Regions from separate parts of the Metabacillus sp. GQ13 genome, predicted to be linked through region 3. Evidence: riboswitches for the same ligand, from Rfam matches in the RefSeq annotation. Region 3 holds a riboswitch; each other region holds the start of a gene.
What was found. Region 3 has a riboswitch for S-adenosylmethionine ahead of AC6CHR_RS17395 (methionine ABC transporter ATP-binding protein). Riboswitches for the same ligand answer to the same signal wherever they lie in the genome.

Region 1 (6,910 bases), on a different contig from region 3:
TCCACGATAGAAGTTGGTAAAAGTTGCCAATGACTCGTCTGTTGTTTTAAATAATAGCTCTTCTGCTTGCTGGATTTCGGCTTTTGGAATAGAAGCAAAACGCTCCAATTTTTCTGTGTTGACAATAGCATAATCAAGTCCTGCTTGTGTACAATGATATAAATAAACAGCATTTAATACTTCACGGCCTACAGGTGGAAGACCAAAGGAAACATTACTGACCCCGAGAATAGTTAAGCATTCTGGCAGATGTTCCTTAATTAATTGAATACCTCGAACTGTTTCGTTTGCCGAACCTATATACTGTGCATCACCTGTACCTACAGGGAAAACAAGTGGATCAAATATTAAATCACTAGCCTTAAGTCCATGTTTTTTGACGAGAAGATCATGAGATCGCTTTGCTACTTCGAGTTTCTTTTCAGCTGTTAAAGCCATACCGATTTCATCAATTGTTCCGACAACTAATGCACCACCATATTTTTTAACAAGTGGTACGATGGCATCAAAGCGTTCTTCTCCATCCTCTAGGTTAATAGAGTTAATGATGGCCTTACCTTGGGAGTGCTTTAACGCCTGTTCAATCACTTTTTCGTCAGTTGAGTCGATGACTAATGGAGCCTTTACCTTTTTGACAACCTCTGGAATGAATGCTTCCATATCTTCAAGTTCTTCTCTGTCAGGATCTGCTAAACATATATCAATAACATGTGCACCATTTTTGACCTGTGCTCTTGCAATCTCAGAGGCTTCTTCAAATTTTCGTTCGGCAATGAGTCGTTTGAATTTACGGGAACCAATAACGTTCGTACGTTCACCGACAAACAAAGGTCGCATGCCATCATCATAAAGAAGAGCGTCTATTCCAGAGACAGTATGACCGTTTGAAACGTCTTCAATGATTCTAGGTGTAATAGTTGATACAGCTTCAGTAAGTGCTTTAATGTGTTCTGGAGTTGTTCCACAGCATCCTCCGACGATATTAAGCCAGCCTTGTTCTGCGAAGCCTACAAGCTTTTTCGTAAGCGATTCAGGTGATTCATGGTAGTTTCCTTCTTCATCAGGAAGACCTGCATTTGGATAACAACTTACGGCAGTATTAGCTAGTCCTGAAAGTGTACGAATATGATCTGTCATAAATTCAGGTCCTGTAGCACAATTTAGACCAACCGAAATTGGTTTCATATGTTCTAAGGAAACAAAAAACGCTTCAATGTCTTGGCCTGCTAATGTCGTTCCCATGGGTTCAATTGTTCCAGAAACCATTAGAGGTAGTTCTTTTTTTGTGTTCTTAAAAGCATTCTGTATACCAATGAATCCAGCTTTTACATTTAACATATCTTGACTTGTTTCCAATAGTAGTAAATCAGCACCACCAATTATTAATCCTCTAGCTTGTTCTTCATAGTTGGCTATTAAAGTATCAAATGTCGTTCCACCTGTTACCGATAATGTTTTAGTTGTTGGTCCCATTGCCCCGACGACAAATCTAGGTTTGTCTTGGGTAGAGAATTTATCAACTGCCTTTTTTGCAAGTTTAGCCGATTCGATATTGAGCTCTAATGCTAAAGATCCGAGATCATATTCATCCAATACAAGGCTGGTAGCGCCAAATGTGTTAGTTGAAATCATATCTGAACCTGCTGCTAAATATGATTCGTGTATTGTTTCAATTATTTTCGGGGCTGTTAAGGTTAAATATTCATTACAGCCTTCGTATTCTTCACCACCAAATTCGGCAGGGGAAGGATCTGCAGCTTGAATCATTGTACCCATTGCACCGTCAAGTACGAGTATTCGTTTTTTTAGTTCATTTTCTATCCTAGACATGAGTAATCTTCCTTTCAGCAAGTTGTTTTTCCTTCTCATGGATGTAATTGGTTAACTCCACTGTCAGGTCATATTGTAAAAATGGGGTAATTAAATAAATGCCATTAAATAAGTCGAAAGCTGTATCAATAAGTTCCTTAGCAATTGCAAGACCTTCCAGCCTTGCCTTTTCCTTATCTGTGCCTGCTTTTGCCATTATTTCGCGAATGGAGTCAGAAAGCTTAATACCAGGAATTTCATTATGAATAAATTCAGCATTCCGGCTTGAAGTTAGCGGCATGATCCCGATGTAGATAGGTGACTTAACATTGCGAGTCGCTTCATAAACATCGACAATTTGTTGACTTGAATAGAGAGGCTGAGAGATAAAATAATCAGCTCCACAAGCGATTTTTTTCTCAAGCCTCACAACAGCTTTGTCTAAATGGCGAACATTCGGATTAAAGGCTGCTGCAACTGAGAAATTTGTTTTCTCCCCTAATGGTTTACCAGAATAAGAGACACCTTCGTTGAATTGTTTGATTAAACTGATTAAATCAAACGAAGAAACATCATAAACTGAAGTAGCACCAGGAAAATCACCGATTTTAGATGGGTCGCCTGTTATTGCTAATACATCAGAAAGTCCTAACGTATGTAGGCCCATCAAATGAGATTGTAAACCGATTAAATTCCGGTCACGGCAAGTTATATGAATTAATGCACGTGTTCCTGTTCGCTCCCTAGCAAGCATGCCAGCTGCAAGGTTGCTTATTCGAGGGGAAGCGAGTGAATTATCTGCAAGTGTTAGTGCATCGATACCAGCATGGTGAAGGGCCTCTGCACCTTGAAGGAATTTACTCATTCCAAGTTTCTTCGGTGGATCTAGCTCAACAATAACTGAACGTTTCTCAGCGACAATATCCTGTAAGGGAGGAAGTAAATAAGTTTTATCTTCTGAAATGCTTATTTTTTCATGTTTAGGTACTTTAACATGCTTCTCCGTAACAGGTGGTAAGTGTCCCACTGCCTCAGCGATTGATTGAATATGTTGTGGTGTTGTTCCACAACAACCACCTATTAATCTAGCACCTTGCTCTCTGAATTTTAGCGCGCTCTCCTTGAAATAGCCTTGATCAGATTCGTAGACAAGACGACCTTCATTTAAAGCAGGTAAACTGCTGTTAGGGAATACCGACAAATATGAGTTTTCTAGGAGCGGTACTTCCTCAAGTGATTGGATCATATGATATGGACCTAAATGACAGTTTAAACCAATGACATTTGCTCCAAGGTCTTCAAGTTCTAAAAATGCTTGTGACAAAGGTGTACCATCCTGTAAAACACCTGCTTCATGAAGTGATACATTTGTAATGATTGGCTTATTCGTTTCTTTTCTAGCAATTTGTAGAACAGTTTTTAATTCTTCTAAATCATAATAGGTTTCGAGTAGAATTCCATCGACATCTTCATTTAGTAAAACAAAAAGCTGTTCTCTGAAATTTCGTTTTAGTTCATCTAATGTGTGGGCACTTTTCTTAAAAGAGCGTACACCACCGATTGTACCGAATACATACGTTGATGATGAGGCAGCTCGTTTAGCAATTTCAACAGCTTTTCTATTAATTTGTCTAATTTCATCCTCTAATCCATAGCGAGTTAGTTTAATATCATTCGCTCCGTAAGTATTTGTCTGAATAACGTTCGCACCAGCCTGAATGTAGGATTGATGGACACGTAATACATCATCTGGCTTTGATACATTCAGTTCTTCAAAGCAACGATCAACACCATGAGAATAAAGCATTGTTCCGATTGCGCCGTCTCCGATTAGGATCTTAGTTTTTAAGTCTTCCAAAAAGTTCATAGTAAAGCCCCCGTCCTTGGTTAATTGAGTAGGAGAAAAAAGTGAATCTATAAAAAAAAAGCCTTCATAAGCAGAAGGCTAAAATGATTCAAAGCTTCCCCTTATCTTTCAAGCATCTTACATGCTTAGCTGGAATTAGCACCTTGGCACTCGGAAGATCTAGGTAGAAAAGATGATATCGGTACCAGATCTAAACTCGTGTAAACCGGTTGCTGAAGCTTCATCGGGCCAGTCCCTCAGCTTCTCTTGATAAGATATGAAATTAGTTAATTACTTTAACGTATAGAAATGTATTATAACTAATTTATCTAATATTTCGAAAAATATCAATAGTAAAATGTAATGTTGACTAAAATTGTATGAATAATTAAAAATAAGAAAAGGATAAAACATGTTGGCAAGAAAAAGCGATAGATAGAAAAAGGTAATCCCTGACAGAATGACTGTAGGGATTACCTAATGTTCTAAAAATTTGCGAACGTAATCATGATAAAAAAGCATAATTAAATCCACTTTAGTTTAACGGTAATTAATAAATTGTACCTCAATCGGTAAATCAGCTTCTCTAATTGCAGCGATTACTTGTTGGAGATCGTCTTTGTTTTTACCGGTTACACGGATTTGGTCATCTTGAATCTGTGTTTTAACTTTTAAACCATTATTTTTAATGATGTTGTTTATTTTTTTTGCATTTTCTTTATCAATCCCTGAAACTAGTTCAGCTCGTTGGCGAACAGTTCCACCTGAAGCATTCTCAAGCTTTTTGTAGGAAATATTTTTTATTGGTACATTTCGTTTAACTAACTTTGAAATCAGTACATCCTTTAATTGCTCAAGCTTGTAATCATCATCAGAAACCAAAACGAGTTCTTCCTTATCTAGAGATATGTTGCTTTTACTGCCTTTAAAGTCGTACCTAGTGGCAACTTCTTTCATTGCAATGCTAATTGCGTTTGTTACTTCAGGGAATTCAATTTTAGATACAATATCAAATGAACTTTCTTTCGCCATAATAATCCTCCATTACGTATATAATATAGTTAAATTATAGTAAAATAAAACAGTCATCACAACTTTTATATGTTAAAAGGGACTTTGAACAGTAAAAATAGCCGGAACTCGTCCCCATAAAGGCAAAGTGGTAAGGATTTACGTACTGGTTGTTTTCGCAAAGATTGTGGTTATTCGTATAATTAGCCAAACTTTTAGAAGAGAACCTACTTAATTGATGAAGGGACAGATATAAAATGATACCAGGTACATTTGAAATACTAACAATAGATGAGAAGGTCGAGTATGGATACTTCTTAACTGATGGTGAAGAACGTGTGTTATTACATAAAACAGAGGTAATAGGTGAGATTGAAGTAGGCGATGAGATTGAAGTCTTTTTCGGAGTTGATTCACAAGATCGTTTATATGCAACAATGAAAAAACCATTGATTACTGAGGGCTCATACGAATGGCTTGATGTAGTAGACATCGTTGAGGATATGGGAGCATTCGTATACATTGGCTTAAGTAAGGATGCACTTGTTGCAGAGGATCATCTTCCGTTTTTAAGAGAGGTTTGGCCTAAAGTAGGAGACAAACTTTACTGTACATTAAAGGTCACAGGAAATGGCAAATTTTTTGCCCGACTTGCAACAGAGGATATTGTTGAACCATTTATTAAAGAAGCAGACCGTTCTGTATTCAATAAACAAGTTACTGGGACTGTTTATCGGATGATTGTTGCGGGATCATATATTTTAACAGAGGATGGGTATAAAGGATTTATTCATTCATCTCAACGTATCGTCGAACCCCGTTTAGGTGAGACCGTTACAGGTAGAGTGATTGATGTAAAGGAAGACGGAACAGTTAATGTCTCTTTACTGCCACGTAAACACGAGGCTTTGAGTGGTGATGCGGAACGAATTTATGCTTATATGCAAGAGCGAGACGGGGCAATGCCTTATACAGACAAAAGTGATCCAGATGACATCTATGAACGTTTTAATTTAAGTAAAGCTGCATTTAAGCGTGCATTAGGTCACCTTATGAAAAATGAGAGAGTATATCAAAAAGAGGGATGGACGTATTTTAAAGAGCAATAAAATGAATAATTAGCAAAAAAGCTTTCATTTCGTCAGAGGAATGAAAGCTTTTTTACGTTTGTAAGATAATAATTTTCAGAATATTCTTTTCTGTTAAAAAAATAATAACTTTAATAGTTAAGTATTAATAATAGTAGAAATATGCCGATAGAAGTCTATGTATTATTTTAATATAGATTATTGGAGGTTTTTAAATGTGCATAAAGAAACTCACTGCCGTGGTATTTCTTTGTTTTATCCTTATGATAAACGGCTGTTCGCAACAAGAGGTTGCTAGTAAAGTCGATGAAAAGGTGAAAATTGGTATTATGCTTTCAGATGTAGGTTTAGGAGATCAATCTTTTAGTGATTTAGCTTTTAGTGGACTTGTTAAAGCTAGGAACGAATTAGGTATTATTTTTGACTATCGTGAATTAAAGGAAACTGAGACTTATGAAGCGGGCTTAACTGAACTAGTAGAAGAAGACTGTGATGTCATAGTTGGCCTCGGTTTTATGGTACAGGCTGATCTAGAAAAAGTAGCAAAAAAGTATCCAAAACAACAATTCATTATCATTGATTCTGTAGCTGATTTCGACAATATAAGTTCTATCACCTTTAAAGAAGATCAAGGAAGCTTTTTAGCTGGCGTTGTAGCATCTTTAACGACTGAAACAAATAAGCTAGGGTTTATTGGTGGAGATGATGTCCCATTAATTAATAAATTTGAAGATGGTTTTATTAACGGTGCAAAAGCGATAGAACCATCTATCACTGTTAATGTAAAGTATGCTGGAGACTTTGGTAATGATCAACTAGGTGCGGAAATCGCCCGTGAGATGATTGATAAGGATTCTGATGTGTTATTTGCAGCAGCTGGTCTAACGGGTGTGGGAGTTTTGAAACAAGCTCAAGCAAGTAAAGTAAATGCGATAGGTGTTGATAGTGACCAATATTTTTATGCAGAAAAGGCAGTTATTACCTCGATGCTAAAAAATGTTGATGTTGCAATGTACCAAGTGGCTGAACAACTTGTGAAAGAAGGTAAAGTTAAGAAGGGCCATATTGAATTAGGTTTAGAAGAGAATGGCATTGACTTAGCACCTTTGAGAGTGAACATATATACAAAAGAACAGGAAGAAATCATAGAAGATTG
Region 2 (6,910 bases), on a different contig from region 3:
TAGCTTTTTACATCTGTTCATTGCTTAGTGCTTAGTACTGCTCCAGTAGTCCGATTTTGCAAAAGTCGGATGTCGAGCCCCTCGAGGGGGAAAACTAAAGAATTGAAGGTAAAGAACTAGCTTCTATTCATTAGCTTCTTATGCTTGCCTTAAGCTGAACAGGAGCTTCCGCTTTTGATTGACATCCAGCTCCAGCGCCTAGCCCCTCGAGGTCATAAGTCACTAATGAATTGAAGGTAAAGGACAACCTTCTATTCATTAGCGTCTTATGCTTGACGGGGCTGAACAGGCGCTTCCGCTTTTGATTATTATTTCATTTTAAATGAACTTTTTAGTGATACGATTCGGTTGAATACTGTTTTTTCTTTTGTGGTATTCTTGGGATCGACATTAAAGTAACCGTGACGGAAAAATTGAAATTTATCGTGAGCAATGACTTCGTTCATATTAGGCTCGATAAAGCCTTGTAACACTTCTAATGACTTATCATTTACAAAGTCTAAGAATGTTTTTTCTACAGGATCAGAATCCATGTTTTCTGTGTCCTCTGAAGCTGATGTAGTGTTATCTAGGATTAATGGTTCATATAGTCGGAATTCTGCAGGTAGTGCATTCTTTGCATCAACCCAATGGATTGTGCCTTTTACTTTCCGACCAGTAAATCCTGTACCACTCTTTGTTTCAGGATCGTAGGTGCAATGAATTTCTACGACATTGCCATCTGCATCTTTAATGACGTCTTCACATTTAATGAAGTAAGCGTGTTTAAGACGAACTTCATTGCCTGGGAAGAGTCTAAAGTATTTCTTGGGTGGATCTTCCATAAAGTCCTCTTGTTCAATATATATTTCTCGAGAAAATGGAATTTGTCTCATTCCCATTTCAGGTACTTCAGGATTGATTTCAGCATCGAGCATTTCAACTTGATCTTCTGGGTAATTCGTAATCACTACTTTTAAAGGCTTCAAGATCCCCATTGTACGTGGTGCTTTAAGCTTCAAATCCTCTCGAACAAAGTGCTCAAGCATTGCCTCATCCACAGTTCCGGACCCTTTAGAGACACCAGTTTCTTTAACAAATTCACGGATCGATTTAGGTGTGTATCCTTTTCTTCGTAAACCTGAAATAGTAGGCATTCTAGGATCATCCCAGCCGTCTACGAACTTTTCTTCAACAAGCTGCTTTAACTTTCGCTTACTCATAACAGTGTTCGTTATATTCAGGCGACCGAATTCTATTTGTTGAGGTTTATTTTCCATTTCACATTCTTCAATAATCCAATTATAAAGAGGGCGTTGATCTTCGAATTCAGTTGTACATAATGAGTGTGTAATTCCTTCAATTGCATCTTCTAGTGGATGAGCAAAGGCGTACATCGGATAAATACACCATTTCTCACCTGTGTTGTGATGTGCAACATGGGATACACGATAAATAACTGGGTCACGCAGATTAATGTTAGGTGAAGACATGTCAATTTTGGCACGTAATACCTTTTCTCCATTTCCAAATTCACCATTGCGCATCCGTTCAAATAATTGAATGCTTTCTTCAACAGAACGATTTCTAAATGGGCTTTCTTTCCCAGGCTCTGTCAGTGTTCCACGGTATTGTCTTATTTCATCCGCGGTTAAGTCATCGACATATGCTTTACCTTTTTTAATAAGAAGAATTGCGCGATTGTACATCTCCTCAAAGTAATCAGAGGCAAAAAACAATCCATCCCACTCATATCCGAGCCATTCAACATCTTTTTTTATGGATTCAACGTATTCAGTATCCTCTTTTAAAGGATTCGTATCATCAAATCTTAGGTTTGTTTTTCCGTTAAAGTCATCTGCTAATCCAAAGTTAATAACAATTGATTTTGCATGACCAATATGTAGATAGCCATTCGGTTCTGGTGGGAACCTTGTGTACACATTCTCTCTTTTTCCAGTTTCTAGGTCCTCTTTAATAATACTTCTTATAAAGTTTGAGGAGTTGTGTTCCAAATCAGATCAAACCTTTCTATTGATTGAGAGTCAGGGAGGGTTTCCCTGCTGAAACTTATTATTATGTCCAACTCAGTAGACGAATTTGGGCTTACAGTCATACTGTTAATTGCTTTCAATTTAGTTGTGTCTGCTAATACACTAAAGCCGTTATCGTAAAAATAAGTACTGCTTACTATTATACCAATAGATAAGCAAAAGGTTAATTTACTTAGTCAATTAGTAGTAATAGTATATATATTTGCTTTATAAATCAACCTTCATAAACGAATTTATTTTATCAATAGGCTCTTTTCTAAAACTTTTTCATACTAAAAGGAAATCTAGCTATTCTTCAGAGGAAGTAAAAGGTAAATTATTAGCTTGTTAACGTATCTATTACATCTAAAGTTGAAATTAATTAGTAAATAAAAGGAATTTTTTAGGCTGTGGGGAATTATTATATATGGTGCACAAGTGAATGAAGATCGTTGAAAAGTGGAGGAAAGAAAATGAATCAAGAAACGGGATTTAAGGACTTTATCAGTAATCGGTTTGTTAGAGCAATCCTTCTTTCTGGCCTGTTTTTACAGCTAGGTATATGGGTAAGGAATTTTGCTGTTTTACTATTTATTATGGAACAAACAAATGAAGATCCTTTGGCAGTTTCACTAATTTCCGTAGCTGAATATGCGCCTATTTTTATCTTTTCGATAATAGGTGGGACATTTGCAGATAGATGGATGCCGAAGAAAACGATGGTATGGTGTGATCTATTAAGTGCCATTTCCGTATTTGTTGTTTTGTTAACATTAATATTTGCAACATGGAAAGCTGTGTTTTTTGCTATGCTTATTTCTTCAATATTATCTCAGTTTTCTCAGCCTTCTGGTATGAAACTTTTTAAGATTCATATTCCTGAGTCCCAGCTTCAAATGGGGATGTCCATTTACCAAACAATGTTTGCCTTTTTTATGATTATCGGACCAGTAATTGGAGCATTCGTATTTCAACAATTTGGGATTGAAGTTTCGATAGCCATTACAGGGGTTATGTTTATCCTTTCAGCTGTTGCGCTTCTATTCTTGCCTGCGGATAAGATTGTAGAAGAAAGTTCCGACAAGACGACGGTTATAGAAGAGTTCATCCAGGGGTTTAAATATGTAAAACAAAATAGATTTTTAGTGATATTGGGCACCAATTTTTTTGTAGCAGGGTTAGCTGTGGGGTTAATACAACCGTTAGGTATCTTTATCGTGACACAGCAACTTAATATGGATAAAGAATTTGTTCAATGGTTTATGGCAATTAACGGTGTAGCGATGATAATAGGTGGCGGTATCGCCTTAGCACTATCAAAAAAGATCGCGCCTATTCGAATGCTTGCAGCGGGGATGCTTGTAAATGCAGTCATGATTTCAATCATTGGCTTCTCAGAAATTCTCTTGATCTCATTAATTGCGCAGTTTTTTACAGGGTTGATGATGCCAGCTATTCAAATTAGTATCAATACTATGATTCTTCAAAATGCAGAAGAATCATTTGTAGGCAGAGTTAACGGGATTATGACGCCTCTTTTTATGGGGGCAATGGTAATAATGATGAGTCTAGCAGGTGTACTGAAACAAATAGTTGGTCTGGTTGTATCATATCAGGTTTCAGCAATTTGTATGGCAATTGGTGTAATTCTTGTTCTACCACTGGTACTGAATCGACCAATGAAAAAACAAGTCAAAGTAAATATATAGATAAGAATTGTATTGATAATGAAGTAATAAAAATATTCAAAAAACAGTTGACAAACCTTTGATACACCTTTAGAGTGAATATATTCTTTCGTTTACTTAAGGTTGTATTCGCAAAGATTGTTGCTTTATCGTACATAGCTTTACTTCACGGTTTAAGCAATTATCTTTTAGAAAAGATCCTAACCTAAACAGCATATGCAATCTCTTATCAAGAGTGGCAGAGGGACTGGCCCGTTGACGCCCAGCAACCGTTCTATTTTGAATTGGTGCTAAATCCTGCAAAACCTAGTTGGTTTTGAAAGATAAGAGAGGAGTCTCCTTATATAAATGTGGTGAAACCTCTCTTTTTTTGAGAGGTTTTTTACGTTTAAAATTAAGTGAAAGCGAAGTTGTTTTATAAGGTATCTTAACAAAAGAAAATAAACAGCAAAAGGGAGTCAAACAGATATGAAAAACAAAGTAGTTAAATCAGCACTTATCTTCATTCTTGCATTTACGTTATTACTGACAGGTTGTTCTTCAAATGGTGGAGAAACGGCTGAAACAGTTAAAAGAAAGGGCAACCCTGACGTTTCATTAGAAAATGTTCCTGAGCGTTTTGCTAAAGGTGAAGGGGCTAAAATAAAAGTTATCCGAAAAATTGGTGGCGATGATCACACAGCACAATTCTTAGCAGGTGCAAAAGAAGAAGGAGAAGCGTTAGGCTTCCAAGTTGATGTTTTTACAGCGAATGGCGATACTGCAAAATTTCATGACGCGATAGCACAAGGGTTAGAAGAGGATTATGACGGTTTTATTATTTCACATGGTGATGACGATGCAACAACTGCAGAGGTTCAAAAGCTGATTGATGCAGGGAAAAGTGTTGTTACTTTTGACTCTACAGAGGAACTAGCTACTATTGAAGGTGTAACTTTAACCTCACAAGATGATGAAGCACTTGCAACATTAGCATTAGACCAACTTATTAAAGACACAAGTGGTGAAGCAAATATTATCTATCTGTGGGTTGATGGGTTTCCGCCAATGGTTAGACGGAATAAAGTTTATCAAGAAACATTAGATGCTAACCCAAGTATTAAAGAAATAGAACGTTTTGGAATAGCATCAGCAGATACATCAGTACAAACACAAAATGCTGTAGCGGCAATGCTGAATAAACATCCTAAAGGTGAAATAGACGCAATATTTGCAACATGGGATGCATTTGCAATTGGTGCTGCCCGTGCAATCAAAGAAGCTGGTAGAGACGAAATTAAGATATATGGTATCGATGTCTCAAATGCCGATCTACAAGAAATTCAGGACCAAAAAAGTTCATGGAAATACACTGCAGCAGTTGATCCTAAATTAATAGGGGCAGTAGACATGAGATTATTAGCGAAAAAATTAGCAGGAGAAGAGACACCAGCAACTTACAACTTAGAGGCATCACTTATTTCTCAAGATGCACTAGTAGAGTCTAGTGATCCTATAAATATGGTTAATCTTGCAGACACGATTGAAGGATGGGGACAATCGACAGCATTTGAAGAAGACTGGATGAAAACATTAAAAGAATACTATAAAAAATAATTTCAGTAGAATTAGAGAAGACACTCTCTTTATACATTTTAAGAGAGTGTTTCCTGTTAGTTACATATCTAAAACGAGTTAGGAGGCAAACTGATGAAAAATCATGTGGTAGATATGAAAAATATATCTATTGAATTCCCTGGTGTAAAAGCATTAAATACCGTTAATTTCACAATGAAAAGTGGTACTACGCATGCTCTTATCGGAGCTAACGGTGCTGGGAAATCAACATTGATGAAGGTTTTATCAGGAGCCTATAATCACTATACCGGGGATATATTTATCAATGATATGAGTATGGACATTAGAACACCAAAGGATGCGCATAACAACGGAATTCAGATTGTCCATCAAGAGGTAGATACAGCGCTCATTCCTTATTTGACTGTCGGAGAGAATATTATGCTTTCAAGTACAGTTAATGCTATGGGAAAAAGACAATTTATCAACTGGAGAAACATCCACAACCAAGCAACAGACATCTTATCGAGTTTACATATTGATGTATCCTCTAAAAAATTAGTTAGTGAGTTAACACTAGCAGAAAAACAAATGGTATTAATTGCACGGACAGTTTCGACGAATAGTAAATTCTTAATTTTAGATGAACCAACAGCACCACTAAGTCATTCCGAAACGAATGAGTTATTCCGAATTGTTAAAGAACTTAAAAGAAAAAATGTAGGTATTATCTTTATTTCACATCGACTTCCGGAGATTTTTGAAATTTGTGATGAGATTACGATCATGAGAAATGGAGAGTTAGTTAGACATGATCTTGTTGCTGAGGTAACAACCAATCAAGTGATTGAACACATGCTAGGAAGAGAACTACAGGAACAATTCCCCAAAAAGCTAACCAGTATCGGTGAACCGTTCTTTGAAGTTGTTCATCTTTTTGATAAGGATAAGTTGAAAAATATATCCTTAACTGTTAAAAAAGGTGAAATTATTGGACTAGCTGGTTTAGTTGGCGCTGGAAAAACGGAATTGTGTAAGGCATTATTTGGTGAAACAAAAATTAAGGCAGGTACTGTAAAGGTAGATGGGAAGGAATTACGGTTAACAAATCCTCATCAAGCAGTTAAGCAAGGAATTGCTTTAGTGCCTGAAGAAAGAAGAAAAGAAGGTATTCTTGTAACAGAGTCTGTTTCAACGAATCTAACAGTAGCAAACTTAGGGTATTTTACGAAACGGTTTAGTTTTCTAAATAAAAAGCTAGAAAAGCAAAAAGCATTAGAGCTAATCGAAAGCTTAGGAATCAAAACGCCTTCAGAGCAATCAATTGTCCAAAACCTATCGGGTGGTAACCAGCAAAAAATCGCGATAGGAAAATGGTTAAATGCTGATGCAGATGTTTACATCTTTGATGAGCCGACAAAAGGGGTAGATGTCGGTGCAAAGAAGGATATTTTTGATTTAATTTATGCACTAGCAAGTAAAGGGAAAGCTATTATTTATGCTTCTTCTGAGCTATCTGAAATTATTGGCATTACCAACCGTTTATATGTTTTATATGATGGACAGGTTGTGAAAGAATTAGAGACTCATTTAACCAACGAAGAAGAGTTACTATTTTACTCAACAGGAGGCAAGTAGGATGAATCATTCAAA
Region 3 (6,910 bases):
CCTTTATTTCAAAAGGCGCAAAGTTTACAAGAAGAGCTCATGATGTTGATGCCAGAAGAAGTTGAAGATGGACCGTTAGAACAAGAAAAATACCTGCTAAAAAATGCAAAGAAAATTGGGATCTTAATCACTGGGCTAGCAGCACAAAAATATGGAAAGGAACTCCAAAGTGAGCAGGAGATCCTTGTAAATATAGCAGATATCGTCAGCCATATTTATGCAATGGAGTCAGCTATTTTACGTACAGAGAAGGCACTAATTAAGTCTGGAGAACAGAAAATAAAGCAAAAACTGCTATATACACAAGTCTATTGCCAAGAAGCCTTTAATGAGATTGAAGCACATGCGAAGGAATCGTTAATTGCTGTTGAGGTTGGTGATTCGTTACGGATGATGCTCTCGGCATTACGGAAATTCACTCGACATACACCGATTAATGTTATTAGTAAGAAAAGAGAAATTGCCGAGGCGATTATTAATAAGAACGCATACCTAGCATGATTAAACGATTTAGATAATAGGGAGTTGACCTGTCATTAAGGGTCACTCCTTTTCGCTATGTAGGAATGTGACTAATGAGTCTTTGCAATTCGGCTCAAATCATTAAACAGAAAACATAGCCGATGAGTTTTAAAAAGTATCTAATTAGAATGTTTCTAATTAGGCTTGTGGAAAAAGATATGATAAGATAAAGTAAAAGTAACTTGTATAATATAGGTGGTGAATGTATGTCAATACGCTTTTATTGGTATCCTAAATGTGGGACATGTCGGAAGGCAAAGAATTGGTTGGAAGATCAGAATAAAGATTTTGATGAAATACATATAGTTGAAAATCCACCAACTAAAGACGAGTTAAATTCCATGTATAAGAATAGTGGAGTAGAGCTAAAGAAATTTTTTAATACTAGTGGGAGAAAGTACCGTGAGTTAGGATTAAAAGATAAATTAGCTTCAATGACTGAAGAAGAAATGATCGAATTATTATCATCTGATGGGATGTTAGTGAAAAGACCAATTGCTGTGGAAGGTAACAAAATCACAATTGGATTTAAAGAAGATCAATATGTAGAAACATGGGGGAATTAATCAATAATTCTTGTATAGTTTGTTTCAAGCTGGTAAAACAATAATGAATCTACATAATGAAAAACTAAGCTGCTTAGTTAGAAAAAAGAGATTAATACTGGAGGTAATAAATATGAACACACCAAAAGAATTACGTTATTCTGAAGAACATGAGTGGGTAAAGGTAGAAGGTGAAAAGGTACGTATAGGCATTACTGATTTTGCACAATCTGAACTTGGAGATATCGTATTTGTAGAACTACCTGAGGTTGGCGCTGAAATTAAAGCAGATGAACCATTCGGTAGTGTTGAATCTGTTAAAACAGTGTCTGAGCTCTATGCTCCAATCAGTGGGAAAATTGTTGAAATCAATGAGGATCTTGATGATAGCCCTGAGTTTGTAAATGAATCACCATATGAAAAAGCATGGATGATTGTAATTGAACCTTCTAATATTGCTGATACTGAAGAATTAATGACAGCTGAGCAATACGTAGAAATGACAAATGAAGATTAATTAGAATGATGGCACTCAAATATGGACACCCTACAATTAGATAAAGGAGGGTGTCCATATGTCTATAGAAAAACAACGTTTGGATATTACTGATCGAGTTGTAGGTAAATTTAGTGAAGGTCAATTAAATCTTTATCTAGAAAAAGAGAAAATTGGTCAAATGGTAACAGAAAATAACTATCAATTAAAGTCAGGCTATGAATATAATGAAAGCCGTTTTTACCAATTTGCAGATGTAGTAACTGGAGCAGATCAAAAATATGTGGATTGTGATGATGAGAGCGGCTGGTGTTAAAAGCAGTGGAACAAATCCACTGCTCTTTTTATAAAGTTCTCTTTTCTAAATGTTGTTGCTATCAAACCGAGTAATATCGTTCATTGGATTTCTCCGTATAGTTGGAAGTTAGCGAAAACAGCCTTATATAAAGGTCGTTTCTTCTCAGGTTTTTAGTTATTCTATGTATTGGTATAAAATAACTCTAAGTTCCTAACATAGAGATTCTTAAAAAAACTTGAAATAAAGGGAAACAACCTCGACAAATCGAATAACTTATAAAGACTCTTACTATAAAAATAGGTGATGTTTATGTCGTTAGTTGAGGTTGAAAAGGTCCTAATTGTTGAAGGGAAATCTGATAAAAAGAAAGTTCTGCACGTATTAAACGAGCCAATCGAAATCATTTGTACAAATGGAACAATTAGTGTAACTAAGCTGGATGAAATGATTGATGAATTAATCTTGAAGGATGTCTATATACTAGTCGATTCAGATGATGCAGGTGATCGGCTAAGAAAACTATTTAAAAGGGAGTTTCCTGAAGCATCACATATATATATAGATAGAGCATATCGAGAGGTCGCTACAGCTCCTGATCACCATGTTGCCTCTGTTTTACTTAGTGCCAATATTGATGTGGATGCGAAATTTCTTTAGAAAGGTAAAGAGATTGTTGCTATGATTGAATGGGAAGAGAAACAGTTTACTATACAAAAAGAAGGTCTTAGTTTTTATTATCTTTATACACCAATGTGTGGGACATGTCAGGTAGCAAGAAAAATGTTAACAGTGATTGATGAGGTATTACCTTCAATTACGATCCATTCTGTAAACTTAAATTATTATCCGAAAGAGGCAATCGAGTTAGGGATTGAAAGTGTACCATGCCTACTGATCTTTGATGATGGAATCGAAAGAGAAAAAATTTATGCCTTCCAATCAGTGGGTTACTTACTGGACATAATAAAAAAACATTTGCCTTAACCTGACATATTTCTCGGGAAATACTCATATATTCACAAATGGTGTAGGAGTCAGCAGAAACTGTCGATATATTTATAAAGGAATCTTCCATTATTCAATGAAGTAAGTATAAAACTTCATTGGTATCGGGAGGTTCCTTTATGTATATGAAAACATTTATTGTTAATCTTAATAAAGCTAAGTTTCTGACACCGATCTTAATAAACAGAACACTTCTATTGGAAGTGAAACCAATTCAAAGAAATAGTTATTTTGTGAAAATGACATCAAACGGTGCTGAAATGATTGAGGAACCTTTATTAAAGGTTGATTTTATCTTGGAAGGAGAAGCTATTGATCTAGAAGAAGTATTATTAGGAAAAGGTAATTTAAAGCAATTAATTTCATTTGGAAAAATAAAGGTAACAGGTTCCTATCGAGATTTTTTAAAACTTGAGGCCATAATGAAGTTAAGTTAGATAGTTTAGTAGTTATGTTCTTCTTCAGCTAAAAAACCAGCAGGGAGCAACTATTTTTCGAGAAATCCACTAAGTAAAGACATTAAAATAAATGGTTAATAGTCTTGTATCTTCATGATGTAATCGTTTACTATTAAGGTAGTTTAAGTTGTGGGAATTTTCTAACTTTCACAAACAGCGAATTTAGACGTGCAAATAATCTTTGAATAGGAGGAATTATTATGAAAGAAAAAAGTACGTATCGTCCAGAAACGGTTACTATTCACGGTGGATTAAAGAAAGATACAATGACAGGGGCAAGATCGGTACCGATTTATCAATCTAATGCCTATTTATTTGATGATACAGAACATGCAGCAAACCTATTTGGATTAAAGGAACCTGGATACATATATACCCGAATCCATAATCCAACATCAACTGTATTTGAAGAGAGAATTGCTGAACTTGAAGGAGGGATTGGGAGCCTGGCTGTAGCGAGTGGTATGGCCGCAATCACACTCTCTATCTTAAATATTGCCGGTGCTGGGGATGAAGTTGTATCGGCTTCAGCATTGTACGGTGGGACATACAATTTATTTGCAACTACACTACCTAAATACGGTATTGATACAGTATTTGTGGACGTAAAAGATCCTGAAAATTTTCGTGCAGCGATAACGCCTAAAACAAAAGCGATCTTTGCAGAAACAATAGGTAATCCCAGCCTAGATGTATTAGATATTGAGGCAGTAGCTAAAATTGCGCATGAAGCAGGAATACCGTTAATTGTCGATAATACATTTGCTACACCTTATCTTTGTAAACCAATTGACCATGGAGCGGATATTGTCGTTCATTCGGCAACAAAATGGTTATTGGGAAATGGGACAAGCTTAGGTGGAGTAATCATTGATGGTGGAAACTTTAATTGGAATAATCCTAAGTTTCCAGGCTTCACAACTCCTGATCCAAGTTATCATGATTTAGTTTATGCAGATGCTCTAGGAGAACAGGCTTTTATTATAAAAGCTAGAGTGCAATTATTACGTGATTTAGGTCCTGCACTTAGTCCCTATAATGCATTTCAATTCACTCTTGGTTTAGAAACGCTTCATGTTCGTATGAAGGAGCATATTGCAAATGCGAGAAAAATGGTTGATTATTTGGAAAATCACCCAGCCATTGAATGGGTTCTATATCCCGAACAATCAGATAATCCTGATAAAGTCTTAGCAGATAAATACTTACCAAATGGAGCCGGTTCAGTCATCGTCTTTGGAATAAAGGGTGGTCGCGAAGCTGGAGCATCTTTGATTAACAATGTACAGCTTTGGTCACATGTTGCGAATGTTGGGGATGCAAAGAGCCTAATTATTCATCCGGCAAGTACAACCCATCAGCAATTAAGTGCGGAAGGATTAAAAAGATCAGGAGTCACTGAAGATTTAATTCGCTTATCGGTTGGAATTGAGCACATCCAAGATATTATCGAAGATCTAGATCAAGCAATTTACAAAGCAACTGGGGTAAAGGGAACTGAACAGGTTCATTCTTAATACAGTATGTAAAGTTACTTAAATCTTAAATTTCCAATACAACCAGATGTAAAAATGATTTCTTCGGATAAACTGGGGTGACTTTACAAAGTCATCTCACTTTTTTTGTCTATATGCATAGTAAAGTGAATAATAAAATCAAGAAAAATTATACTAAAAAATAATTATTAGCTTTTGAATTAATTGACATGATTTTAAATATCGTGATACAATCACATTCGTACTTAAGTCTGACTTGTAAAATAGTAAACTTTAATTATATAGTTGTTCTCTTATCAAGAGAGGTGGAGGGAAGTGCCCTTTGAAGCCCGGCAACCATCAACAGTGTTGAAATGGTGCCAATTCACGCAAAGCTGTATAGCTTTGGGAGATGAGAGAAAGGACATTTTTGCGCCTTTCTGCTCATGTTGCAGAAGGGTTTTTGTTTTTAGCTGGAACTTTTCTAACAATGATTTCTAGACGAACTCTTCAATCCAAATTCTATATAAGAAAAACAACAATCCTACTAACAAACTTATTATAGAAAAAAAGGATTAGTGAGATTATCCAAAGACATAAAAAACTGAAAGTAGGTGACAACTTGATTAGATTAGAGGGCGTTAATAAAGTTTATGAAACAAAAACGGGCAATGTAACGGCTGTTAATAATGTGAATTTGCAAATAGATAAAGGTGAAATTTTCGGGATTATTGGATATAGTGGGGCTGGGAAAAGTTCACTAATTCGTTTGTTAAATGGGTTAGAAAAACCAACTAGTGGTAGAATTAATGTTGCTGGAAGTCAAATTGACGAGATTCGTGGCTCGAAATTAAGAAAAGCTCGATTAGGAATTAGTATGATTTTTCAGCATTTTAATTTACTATGGTCACGTTCTGTTCAAGATAACATTGCGTTCCCATTAGAAATTGCAGGTGTAAAAAAACCTGAACGGATTAGACGAGTAAATGAACTAATCCGACTAGTTGGTCTTGAAGGTCGTGAGGATGCTTTCCCATCCCAATTAAGTGGTGGTCAAAAGCAACGTGTTGGAATTGCAAGGGCATTGGCAAATAATCCACAAGTCTTATTATGCGATGAAGCAACCTCAGCGCTAGACCCACAGACAACAGATTCCATTCTAGACTTACTTGTAGATATAAACAAAAGACTGGGATTAACAATTGTCCTTATTACACACGAAATGCATGTGATTCGAAAAATATGTAATCGAGTGGCGGTGATTGAAGAAGGAAAGATCGTCGAGCAAGGCGAGGTCCTAGAACTCTTCAAAAATCCAAAGGAACAGATTACTAAGAGGTTTATGAAGCAAGTAACAGAACCTGAAGAGACATTTGATACGATTAAAAATCTTGTCAACCATCACCCTGAAGGACAAATTATTCAACTTACCTTTGTAGGGGATTCAACGGAACAGCCACTTATAACAAACCTGATCCGTCATTATGACTTGGATATAAATATATTGCAGGGGAAAATCTCTCAAACACAAAATGGTGCTTATGGAACTTTGTTTATTCATTTAAAGGGTGAGCAAGATGTAATTGAGAATGCAATTACGTTCATTAAGTCCAACAAGATAGGTGTGGAGGTGATTGTTAATGAGTGAGTGGTATGAATTACTAAAATGGGAAAAACTGATGACTGCAACACAAGAAACCATTTATATGACACTGATCTCTGTTGCCCTAACATTTATTCTGGGGATGATATTAGGATTACTGTTGTTTTTAACCGGAAAAGCTGGGATGTGGGAAAATCGATGGATTCACACGATAGTTGGTGCGATTGTGAACGTGTTTCGCTCTATCCCATTTATTATCTTAATCGTCTTACTTATTCCTTTTACTAAGTTGTTAATGGATACCATTTTAGGCGCTAATGCTGCCTTGCCCGCCTTAATTATTGGAGCAGCACCCTTTTATGCTAGAATGGTTGAAATTGCGCTTCGAGAAATTGATAAAGGTGTCATCGAAGCATCTCATTCAATGGGTGCATCAAATTTTGAAATCATCTTTAAAGTCTTGATTCCAGAAGCTCTACCAGCATTAATTTCAGGGATTACTGTCACA

Region 1: another riboswitch for S-adenosylmethionine. It lies ahead of AC6CHR_RS02475 (bifunctional homocysteine S-methyltransferase/methylenetetrahydrofolate reductase); the one in region 3 lies ahead of AC6CHR_RS17395 (methionine ABC transporter ATP-binding protein).
Region 2: another riboswitch for S-adenosylmethionine. It lies ahead of AC6CHR_RS15100 (sugar ABC transporter substrate-binding protein); the one in region 3 lies ahead of AC6CHR_RS17395 (methionine ABC transporter ATP-binding protein).

The regions. Positions count from the first base shown of each region.
Region 1 covers NZ_JCAXET010000002.1:38,205-45,114, forward strand. The annotation lists gene metH (methionine synthase) at 1-1,830, opposite strand, end outside; gene AC6CHR_RS02475 (bifunctional homocysteine S-methyltransferase/methylenetetrahydrofolate reductase) at 1,823-3,676, opposite strand; SAM riboswitch class I at 3,775-3,932, opposite strand; gene AC6CHR_RS02480 (YajQ family cyclic di-GMP-binding protein) at 4,196-4,687, opposite strand; gene AC6CHR_RS02485 (CvfB family protein) at 4,924-5,775, shown strand; gene AC6CHR_RS02490 (BMP family lipoprotein) at 5,976-6,910, shown strand, end outside.
Region 2 covers NZ_JCAXET010000011.1:148,805-155,714, forward strand. The annotation lists gene AC6CHR_RS15090 (glutamine--tRNA ligase/YqeY domain fusion protein) at 309-1,994, opposite strand; gene AC6CHR_RS15095 (MFS transporter) at 2,486-3,721, shown strand; SAM riboswitch class I at 3,924-4,030, shown strand; gene AC6CHR_RS15100 (sugar ABC transporter substrate-binding protein) at 4,169-5,296, shown strand; gene AC6CHR_RS15105 (sugar ABC transporter ATP-binding protein) at 5,390-6,895, shown strand; gene AC6CHR_RS15110 (ABC transporter permease) at 6,897-6,910, shown strand, end outside.
Region 3 covers NZ_JCAXET010000014.1:36,114-43,023, reverse strand. The annotation lists gene AC6CHR_RS17435 (acyl-CoA dehydrogenase FadE) at 1-501, shown strand, start outside; gene AC6CHR_RS17430 (arsenate reductase family protein) at 729-1,088, shown strand; gene gcvH (glycine cleavage system protein GcvH) at 1,201-1,584, shown strand; gene AC6CHR_RS17420 (YusG family protein) at 1,643-1,879, shown strand; gene AC6CHR_RS17415 (toprim domain-containing protein) at 2,171-2,518, shown strand; gene AC6CHR_RS17410 (thioredoxin family protein) at 2,540-2,845, shown strand; gene AC6CHR_RS17405 (SCP2 sterol-binding domain-containing protein) at 2,986-3,303, shown strand; gene AC6CHR_RS17400 (O-acetylhomoserine aminocarboxypropyltransferase/cysteine synthase family protein) at 3,525-4,841, shown strand; SAM riboswitch class I at 5,111-5,218, shown strand; gene AC6CHR_RS17395 (methionine ABC transporter ATP-binding protein) at 5,422-6,447, shown strand; gene AC6CHR_RS17390 (methionine ABC transporter permease) at 6,440-6,910, shown strand, end outside.